Regions from separate parts of the Pseudoalteromonas sp. MEBiC 03607 genome, predicted to be linked through region 1. Evidence: predicted binding sites of a transcription regulator. Region 1 holds the regulator's gene; the other holds the start of a gene.

Evidence for each region. Region 1 encodes sigma-54, which starts transcription at its own class of promoters, with help from an activator protein. Its sites were predicted from a motif close to GTTGGCACGNNNNTNGNNT; they were not measured.
Region 2: a site for sigma-54 is predicted at 2,998-3,016, ahead of glnA (glutamate--ammonia ligase). Genes of this name have one in related genera too.

The regions. Positions count from the first base shown of each region.
Region 1 covers NZ_SRRY01000001.1:1,008,146-1,013,704, forward strand. Annotated here, with positions in the region: gene mgtE (magnesium transporter) at 1-269, opposite strand, end outside; gene E5N72_RS04585 (HPr family phosphocarrier protein) at 481-753, opposite strand; gene rapZ (RNase adapter RapZ) at 765-1,610, opposite strand; gene ptsN (PTS IIA-like nitrogen regulatory protein PtsN) at 1,611-2,063, opposite strand; gene hpf (ribosome hibernation promoting factor) at 2,067-2,354, opposite strand; gene E5N72_RS04605 (RNA polymerase factor sigma-54) at 2,381-3,877, opposite strand; gene lptB (LPS export ABC transporter ATP-binding protein) at 3,995-4,720, opposite strand; gene lptA (lipopolysaccharide transport periplasmic protein LptA) at 4,717-5,238, opposite strand; gene lptC (LPS export ABC transporter periplasmic protein LptC) at 5,228-5,559, opposite strand, start outside.
Region 2 covers NZ_SRRY01000001.1:748,465-754,023, reverse strand. Annotated here, with positions in the region: gene E5N72_RS03430 (MBL fold metallo-hydrolase) at 1-76, shown strand, start outside; gene E5N72_RS03425 (BLUF domain-containing protein) at 129-548, opposite strand; gene typA (translational GTPase TypA) at 741-2,564, opposite strand; gene glnA (glutamate--ammonia ligase) at 3,072-4,478, shown strand; gene E5N72_RS03410 (DUF4124 domain-containing protein) at 4,613-5,128, shown strand; gene glnL (nitrogen regulation protein NR(II)) at 5,215-5,559, shown strand, end outside.

The DNA.
Region 1 (5,559 bases):
GCAATGTGCTCAGGCTCCATCTGAGCAATAATACCTAAACGTACGTCTTCAGAGAGTTCTTCTAAAACATCACCACGCACATCTGGGTCTACCAACTGCCATAGCATGCGACGAATTTTATGGGGAGATGACTCTAATAATAAAGCGGTATCACACGGAGCTGTTTTAGCGAGCATGCCTCGCACCTGAACAAATTGTCCACTATTGAGTGACTTGGTCACTTGTTTAAGTTGTTGTAGTGGGTAGTCTTGTTCAAAGGCTTCTGGCATTGGCGTCCTTACAACTGAAAATAGATTAATACAGATTCTGCAAATACAGCATAGTTGCTAAGTGGTGTATTTGCAGGATATCTTCACACTGCGATAAAATTATTAAGTGCTTTGTATTTTTAAGGTGTGAACGATATAAAAGTAGGATATTTAAAGAGAATTATAAATACCTGAACTAAGTTTAACTTAAACGGTTAAGCCTTAGCAAACGCTATTCTTGTTCATGAAAGCGTTGTGCAATTAATTCTCCAATTGCGTTCAGTGCAGCCTCTGCATCTGGGCCTTCACATACCACACGCACTTCTTTACCTTGGCTACTTTCAAGTAACATTAAGGCTAAAACACTATCACCTTCAGCTTCTTTATCGTCTTGATAAAGCATAATTTTAGCATCAAATTGCAAAGCAAGTTGTGCTAAAACAGTGGCTGCTCGTGCGTGCAAGCCAAGCTTATTTTGAATTAAAAACGTGTCTTCTGCGTGCATCTGGCATCCAATTAAATATCTTGCTCGCGATGGCGGATTTTTACGTTCGCATGCGTTTTTGAAAAGCTATCACCAATGGTCTGCGCTAAATATACCGAGCGATGTTGCCCGCCAGTACAGCCAATTGCGATAGTAAGATAGCTTCGATTGTTACGCTCAAGGTGAGGTAACCATGTTTGCACAAATGTTTGAATTTGCCATGTAAATTTTTGCACTATGCTATGACTTGCAAGGTAATCTTTTACTGGTTGATCTAAGCCTGTGAGTGGCTTTAGGTCTGGCTCCCAGTGTGGATTTGGTAAAAAACGTGCATCAAATACGTAATCGGCTTCTTTAGGAATACCATGTTTAAAGCCAAACGACATAAAGGTGATAATCAGCTTTTTATCTTTTTTACCTAAGATCTTTTCACGAATTGATTCAGCTAACTGATGAACACTCAGGTCGGTGGTATCAATCATAAAATCAGCGCGCGTGATCAGTACATCCAGTAATACTCTTTCTTGCTTAATTGCTAAATCGAGTGGCAGCGAGTCAATCGATAGAGGATGTAAGCGTCGCGTTTCAGAAAAGCGTTTGATCAGAGTTTGGTCATCACTGTCTAAATAGAACAGTGTTGGGTTTGCGAAACCTGGCAGGTATTCAAGAATATCATTAAACTCTTGCTGCTCTTTCGGTAAGTTACGCACATCTATGCTGACTGCTATTTTGTCATAGTTGTCTGAAACGCTACGAACAAGCGAAGGTAATAAGTTGACTGGGATATTATCAACACAGTAGTAACCCAAGTCTTCAAGTACACGTAAAGCGACCGATTTACCTGAGCCTGAGCGACCGCTGATGATAATTAATTCCATTTATGCCTCTGCTGATATGACCTGAAACAGTTCGTGGTCTGTTTTGGCGCTACGTAACTGTTTACAAAACTCTTTATCTTTTAGTCTATCAGCAATTGTCGATAAGGTCTTTAGGTGAAGTTGGCTGTCTCCATCTGGTACGATGAGTGCAACGAAAATATCCACAGGTCGGTTATCAATTGCGTCAAAATTGATTGGGGATTCACTCACTATGACAAATGCCTGTGGTTGCTCTGCACCACTCATGCGGCCATGTGGAATAGCAATGCCACGACCAATACCTGTGCTGCCTAATTTTTCTCTATTGAGTAAGGCATCAAGGACGTCTTGTTGAGATAAATGAGGAAGCTGCTGGTGAGCCAGCTCGCTGATATATTCAAGGATTCTTTTTTTGCTATTAAAAAGGACCGCAGCTTTGCTGCAGTCCTGGTTAGTAAGTGAACTAAGTTTCATAATTTAGTGTCGAGCTAATTTCTCTTTGTGTTTAATGACTTGACGATCTAGTTTATCGATTAGCGAGTCAATGGCTGCATACATATCTTGGTGTGCAGTTGAGGCAAAGAGCTCGCCTCCATTTACATGTAAAGTTGCTTCTGCTTTTTGGCTTAATTTTTCTACATCTAGAATGACATGTACATTATTAATGTGGTCAAAATGCCTTTCTAGTTTTGCAAACTTGCTGTTTACATAGTCTCTTAATGAATCAGTGATTTCTACATGACGACCAGTTAAATTTAGTTGCATAAGCATTTTCCTTCTATGTAAAACGTCTAAATCAAACTCTTACGCTGATTAGACGGAGGTATCGCTAGAGACTCTCGATATTTTGCAATTGTGCGTCTAGCTACTTTAATTCCTTGCTCAGCCAATATATCTGCAATTTTACTATCACTCAATGGTTTAGCTGAGTTTTCTGCAGCGATAAGCTTTTTGATCAAAGCGCGAATTGCTGTTGATGAACACTCACCACCGTTTTCTGTGCTGACATGGCTTGAGAAGAAATATTTCAACTCAAAAATCCCGCGAGGGGTGTGCATGTATTTTTGTGTTGTAACACGTGAAATTGTCGATTCATGCATTTCGACCATTTCTGCGACATCGTTCAGCACCATTGGTTTCATGGCTTCTGGGCCATGTTCAAAAAATGCTTGTTGTTGCTGTACGATACAGTTGGTTACTTTTAAAAGTGTATCGTTACGGCTCTCTAAGCTTTTAATAAACCATTTAGCTTCTTGTAAATGAGAGCGAATAAACTGGCTATCGCTGCTCGATTTTACTGAGCGTGACATAGCTGCATATTGGCTATTCACTCTAATTTTTGGCATACAATCTGGGTTTAGTTCAACGACCCAACGACCTTTAACTTTTTTAACCGATACATCGGGTATAACGTACTCAGACTCTTCGCGAACTATGCTGTCTGCTGGCTTAGGGTTTAAGCTGTGGATCAGCGTCATTACTTCTTTTAGTTCGCTTTCTTTAAGCTTAGTCTTTTTCATCAAAGTGCGATAGTCGCGACTTGCTAATAATTCAATATGCTCAGATAAAACCATTTTAGTTTCAGCTAAATACGGCGTACTGGCATCGAATTGGCGAAGCTGGATACATAAGCACTCTTGTAAGCTACGGGCACCAATCCCTACTGGATCAAACAACTGTATTCTCTTTAAGACCGCTTCGACTTCATCTAGTTCGATTTCTTCTTCATCATTATTTTGATTAAAACTTTCGACTATGTCTTCGCAGCTAACAGTTAAAATACCTGAGTCATCAATTGCCTCTACGATGGCGACAGCGATCGCTTCATCGGTTGGGCTAAATGGTGTGAGTTGTAATTGCCACATAAGGTATTCATGGAGGGTTTCAGTCGATGCACCTTGATAAATTGACTCATCTTCAGGCATTGGACCTGATGATGTTGATGGGGCAGCACTCATGTACTCATCCCATGTCACATCCATGGCTAAATCGTCACTAACGGTGTCTTTGTTAAGGGCATCGCTGCTTTCTTGTTCGTACTCACTCGGCGCTTCTTCGGCCGATGCACTTAGCTGAGTATCATCAGATTCAGCTTTTTGCTCGTTCTTACCAATGTTTTCATCGTTGTAATCTGCTTCTTCCACTTCAAGCAGAGGGTTACTATCAAGTGCTTCTTGAATTTCTTGCTGGAGATCCAATGTACTAAGCTGCAGCAAGCGAATTGCTTGTTGCAGTTGTGGAGTCATTGTAAGTTGCTGGCCCATGCGCAGCTGTAATGATTGCCTCATGTATCCCTAACAATCCTTTTATGTGTTATCGACACCTGTGCAGTCACAGGTAAATTTATATCGATTTATTGTCATTGTTATTTAGTTTAGCAGATGCGCTAGATGGTGGCTTATTGGTTATAGCCTGAATTGCTCACCTAGATACACATCGCGTACGGTTTGGTCAGCTAAAACATGCTCAGGTGTTCCTGATGCAATTAGCTCCCCATGAGAAACAATGTAGGCTTTTTCACAAACATCAAGGGTTTCTCTAACATTATGGTCAGTGATTAATACACCAATACCACGATTTTTTAAGTGTTCAATAATTTTCTTTATATCTAACACTGAAATAGGATCAACACCAGCAAAAGGCTCATCTAACAAGATAAATTTAGGGTTTGCGGCTAATGCCCGAGCAATTTCTACGCGACGACGCTCGCCCCCAGATAAGGCCATACCTTGACTATCACGAATGTGCTGAATACTAAATTCATCAAGTAAGTTGTTGAGTGTTTCTTCTCGGCCTTGTTTATTTAAATCTTTACGCGTTTCTAAAATAGCCATTAGGTTTTGATAAACCGTTAACTTTCTAAAAATAGATGACTCTTGTGGTAGGTAACCAATCCCTAAACGTGCTCGGCTATGCATTGGCAAAAGTGTAATATCATTATCATCAATGCTGATCTTGCCTTTATCGCTGGGTACTAAGCCAACAATCATATAGAAAGTGGTGGTTTTGCCTGCGCCATTTGGGCCAAGCAAACCAACGATACTGCCCGCTTCAACCTCAAGACCCACATTTTTGACAACTTGGCGGCCTTTATAGCTTTTTGCTAAAAGCTCTGCTTTTAATGTGCTCATGGTTGGCCTTTATCGTCTTGTTTGTTGTCAACAGGCACTAAGATTGTGTGTACACGGTCTGTTGAGTTTTCGTCTTTTTCTGCGCTAATTAGTTGTTGTGCCATATCATAAGTAATGCTTTTCGCTGTTACTTTTTGGCCTGCTTGAGTCACTTCGGCTTCGCCATTTAAAGTTAAGAAGCGCTTGGCTACGTCGTAGCGAACTTCTTCTGCACTGGCGCTCATTACCGTGCCATCTGCTTGCTTTTCTTCAAAATAAGCAGGCTTACCTGTGGCGATAATTAACTCAACAGTACCTTCTGTGTCACCACCATGGGCTTCAAGGCGTTCGGCTGTGATCCGGCGGTTACCATGTATAATTTCGACATTGCCTTCAAATATACCAACGCCATCTTTTAGCTTACCAGTTTGGCGATCTGAGCTTATGCTAATTTGTGCGCCTGTCTGTTCGGCAGCTACGCCTGAAAAGGCAATCAATAAGCTTGGGATCAGGAGTAATTTCTTCAGTTTATTGGTCATAGTATATGGTTCGTGTATGGTTAGTTAACTCTACAATCTCGGTTTTTAAATTAGCTTTTAGGCCTTTACCGGTAATTTTTAAATTTGGTCCTGTTAGCGTCACAGGTTGCTTCGAAAACATGGTCATTTGTTCTATATCAACGTTAATGTTTTCAGCTTTAATATCTTCGATCATGCCATTATGGGTTAAGTTTTTAGCAACAACATCGCCTTCAAAAATAAGCTGATCGTTTTCATATAAGGTGGCTTCTTTAGCTTTTACTTGCCAAATTTGCTGGTCGCCATAAAGTGTAAAAATAGGTTGCTCAAAAAAGGTAAACC
Region 2 (5,559 bases), 260 kb from region 1:
ACTAACAATGAAAGCAAGAATGGCTAGCAAGCTCCCTTTGTACATTCTTAATGAAGGTGAGCAAGTTTCACTATAATGCTGCTTGCTCTAGTATACCAATTCGCTTAATTGAGCGAATTGGTATTAAGCTAACTTTTAAGCAGTAAATCCCTGAGTGCCAACATTAGTTTGTGTGCACTACCTGCAGACATAGCGAGCGGGTTAAACTCACTCGTACCAGAATATTTGAGGGTAATCGGAGTAACGAGTCTAGAGTAAGGAATGTAGCCCATAGACCAGTTCTCAAATTCTCTTTCATAAATCTCACAATAACTTAGCATAATAATATTTTTATGCCGCGTATCATTCAAAATACGGTGATAAGTTGCATTTACCGCACTTCTAGAGCCTTCCAAGCACTGTAAAAAGTGAGTAGTATTAAAACAAAGCAAACCTGTAACATTCATTTTGCTATTGTTTTGTTTGGCTTTCTCAAGAATATTTTCAATATCCCCAGGCCCAAACCCATCGCTAATTTCACTTGTATAAATAAGTCTAACTAAGTACATCTCACTCTCCTGCAAGGTCGATTTAGAAAAGATAGTACAGATGGAGGGTTTAGCAAAAAAGTGCAGTTAAGTTTAAAATTTTACATGAATAAAGTTGGGTATCGCTGCGCTCAACCTACTTGGCTGACCACTAAAAAAACCGCCGTATCTTTCAATACGGCGGTTCTAATTTTGTGAAACTACAAGACCTTATTAGTCTTTAGCTTGACGGCTCGCACGTTTACGCTCACTTTCAGTTAAGTGACGTTTACGAATACGGATGCTCTGAGGTGTCACTTCCACTAACTCATCATCATCGATGAATTCAATCGCTTGTTCAAGCGTATAGTTAAGTGGTGGTGTTAACGTTTGTGCTTCATCTGTACCAGATGCACGAACGTTAGTAAGTTGCTTACCTTTAAGTGCGTTTACTGTTAGGTCGTTATCGCGGCTGTGGATACCGATAACCATACCTTCGTAAACTTCAACACCGTGACCGATGAATAACTTACCACGGTCTTGTAGGTTGAATAATGCGTTAGTAAGTGCTTTACCTGTTGCGTTAGCAATCATTACACCATTCTTACGCGCGCCGATAGTACCGCCTTTATGTGGGCCGTAGTGATCGAATGTGTGGTAAAGAAGACCAGAACCAGACGTTAATGTCATGAATTCAGTTTGGAAACCAATTAAGCCACGGCTTGGGATCATAAAGTCCATACGTACACGGCCTTTACCATCTGGAGACATGTCTGTTAGTTCACCCTTACGAAGACCAATTTGTTCCATGATAGAACCTTGGTGCTCTTCTTGACAGTCAATTGTAAGTGTTTCGTATGGCTCTTCTTTTTGACCATCAACTTCACGAAGGATTACTTGTGGACGAGACACCGCAAGCTCATAGCCTTCACGACGCATGTTCTCGATTAAGATACCTAAGTGTAACTCACCACGACCAGAAACACGGAAGCTATCTGGGTTGTCAGTTTCTTCAACACGTAGTGCTACGTTGTGTACAAGCTCTGCTTGTAAACGCTCTAGGATGTTACGTGACGTTACGAATTTACCTTCTTTACCAGCGAATGGTGAAGTGTTTACAGAGAACGTCATTGTTACTGTAGGCTCATCAACGCTAAGCGGTGGTAATGCTTCAACGGTATTTACATCACAGATAGTGTCTGAGATTTTCAGCTCACCAAGACCCGTGATAGCAATGATGTCACCAGCGCCTGCAGATTCTGCTTCATGACGCTCAAGACCTAAGTAGCTCATTACTTGGCCAACTTTACCGTTACGCTTAGTACCGTCAGCACTTACAACAGTAACCTGTTGGTTAGGACGAACAGTACCACGCTTGATACGACCAACACCGATAACACCGATGTATGAGTTGTAGTCAAGCTGAGAAATTTGCATTTGGAAAGCACCTTCAGGATCTGCATCCGGTGGAGATACTTCATCAACGATCATCTGGAACATTGGTTCCATGTTATCTGATGGCTCGTCTAAATCTAATGTAGCCCAGCCATTGATAGCTGATGCATAGATTACTTTAAAGTCTAACTGTTCGTCAGTTGCACCTAAGTTATCGAATAAGTCGAATACTTGGTCCATAACCCAGTCAGGACGTGCACCTGGCTTGTCGATTTTGTTGATAACAACGATCGGTGTTAAACCTTGTGCGAATGCTTTTTGCGTTACGAAACGCGTTTGTGGCATTGGACCTTCTTGAGCATCAACAAGTAGTAATACTGAGTCAGCCATCGAAAGTACGCGCTCTACTTCACCACCGAAGTCGGCGTGTCCTGGGGTGTCTACGATATTGATATGGTAGTCGTTCCAAGAGATAGCTGTGTTTTTAGCTAAAATGGTAATACCACGCTCTTTCTCAATGTCGTTTGAGTCCATTACGCGCTCTTCATTACCGCCGCGCGTTTCTAATGTGCCTGATTGCTCAAGCAGTTTATCAACCAAAGTTGTTTTACCGTGGTCAACGTGGGCGATAATCGCTATATTTCTTAACTTTTCGATGCTCATATTTTTTCTCAGAGAAATTGAATCTCATTGATCCTGCAAGATCTACGCACTCACCGGCATTTTCACCAGATGTCCCAGCATAGGATTTAAAAGGGCGCATATTATCCCTTAATAATGGCATGGATGAAAGTTTATCCAATACAATTTTCAAAACTTTCTTCAGGCATTTTATAAGTATCTGTTTTATAAATGACAAATTTATGAAAATAATAATTTTTATAAGCATAAAACTGGCAGAATTGCATTTTTTAAACCATATTTTGGCACTTAATCGTATTTAGAACCGATAAATTGGCACGCTCAGTAATTGTGCAAATCGTCGTCATTCTTTTTACGCACCAAAATGATCTTTTTTCGCACCAAAACAGTGCATAAAAAGTTAACATAACAACAAGCGGTTTCTTTTTTATCAGCCTTAACAACACCTTAAAAAAATGGCATGAAACCAGCTTACATAGAGCAAAAGCAATAATGCAGCAAAAATAAAACCCAACAATTGGAGGACACATGTCACAATCGGTTTTAGATTTTATCAAAGAAAATGACGTTAAGTTCATTGATTTACGCTTTACTGATACCAAAGGTAAAGAACAGCATGTTTCTATTCCTCATCACCAAATTGATGAAGATTTCTTCGAAGACGGCAAAATGTTTGACGGTTCTTCAATTGCAGGTTGGAAAGGCATCAACGAATCAGATATGGTGCTTATGCCTGTTCCTGAGTCTGCTAAAATGGACCCGTTTTCTGAAGAAGCTACACTAATCATCCGTTGTGACGTAGTTGAGCCTTCAACACTTCAAGGTTACGAGCGTGACCCACGTTCAGTTGCAAAACGCGCTGAAGAGTATATGCGTTCTACAGGTATCGCTGATACTGTATTATTTGGTCCAGAGCCAGAATTCTTCCTTTTTGATGACGTTAAATACAAATCAGACATGTCTGGTTCTATGTACAAAATCGATTCTGTAGAAGCTGCTTGGAACTCAGATAAAGATTACGAAGGTGGCAACATGGGTCACCGTCCAGGTGTTAAAGGCGGTTACTTCCCGTGTTCACCTGTTGATTCATCACATGACTGGCGTTCAGCAACTTGTTTAGTTCTTGAAGAACTAGGTCAAGTAGTAGAAGCTCACCACCACGAAGTAGCAACTGCAGGTCAAAATGAGATCGCAACTCGCTTCAATACAATGGTATTAAAAGCTGACGAAATCCAAGAGATGAAATATGTTATCCATAACATGGCTCACTTATACGGAAAAACAGCGACATTCATGCCTAAGCCAATCGTAGGTGATAACGGTTCTGGTATGCACTGTCACCAATCTCTAGGTAAAGATGGCGTAAACATCTTCGCTGGTGACAAATACGCTGGTCTATCTGAAGAAGCACTTTACTACATCGGTGGTATCATCAAGCACGCTAAAGCAATCAACGCATTCGCTAACGCGTCAACTAACTCATACAAGCGTCTAGTTCCGGGCTTCGAAGCACCAGTAATGCTTGCATACTCTGCACGTAACCGTTCTGCTTCAATCCGTATCCCAGTGGTACCGTCTGCTAAAGCACGTCGTATCGAAGTACGTTTCCCTGATCCAACAGCTAACCCATACTTAGCGTTCTCTGCAATGCTTATGGCTGGCCTTGACGGTATCAAAAACAAGATCCACCCTGGTGATGCAATGGATAAAGACTTATACGATCTTCCAGCTGAAGAAGCTGCAGAGATCCCACAAGTTGCATCTTCACTGCAAGAAGCATTAGATTCATTAGATGCTGACCGTGAGTTCTTAAAAGCTGGCGGCGTATTCACTGATGACCTTATCGATGCTTACATTGCACTTAAGGGCAAAGAAGTTGAAAAGCTTAACATGACAACTCACCCAGTTGAGTTCGAAATGTACTACAGCGTTTAATTTAACGCCGTATCAGAATTATCAGATTGATAATAAATGTGTGTTCTCAAGCCCGCTTTGCGGGCTTTTTTGATGGTAATTTGGCCAATTCTACTCTAAAGTTTTAGTTAGATTAGATAACCTAGGGTCACAGAGTGAAAAACACGATTTTATTAGTATTACTCCTTTTTACAGTATGCAATTACGCACAAAGTGAAGTAAAAAAAATTTACTCGTGGAAAGATGAGAATGGTGTTTTGGTGTTCTCAGACTCACCTCGCCCTGGGGCTAAAGAAGTAAAGCTCAATACTCAAAACCTTACCATGCCTAAAACCGACACCAGCATACTTGATAACCCGGCTAGTGCGACACCTGTAAACTTTAAAATAACGATTTCCTCACCAGAAAATGAGGCAACCGTTCGAGAGAATACAGGCTCAGTATACGTGACAGCACGAGTGAGTCCGCGTTTTGCAACAGGCTTCAAAGTACAGCTGATAGTCGATGGCACACCTCACGGAAAATCGAGTAATAGCACGACCTTTGCATTGCGAAATGTCGACCGAGGCGAACACACATTACAAGCAAAACTTATAGATGCGAATAATAAAGTCGTTTCGGTTAGCCCTGTTAGCACTTTCTACATGCACAGAGCATCGATACTTAATTGAAACTAATTTTTTCGAGTCGGTATCATGCAAAGTAAATGGATTGTGCTAAGCTGCTGTTAATTGCAACGCACTAAAATGGTGCAAACATGCTCAGTGATACACATTTTAATTCTGAACTACTCGAAAGTATTTGGAAAAATTTAAGTACAGCCGTTATTTTGCTCGATAATGATTTTAAATTGGTTTATGCAAATGATAGTGCTAGTGAGCTATTAGGCTTAGGTCCAAAGCGTATAATTAATCAGCCATTCGATAACTTATTTAACTACCACTCCATTGACCTAAAACGTATTGCTCAGTACTCGTTGTTTGATGGCGTTGACTGCCACCAGCATAGAGCTGACGTGGTGTTCGTCGATTCTCGCCATGCTAAGCTAACCATTAGCACCCGCCGAATAAACAGCAATAATGAAAATTATATTTTGTTTGAG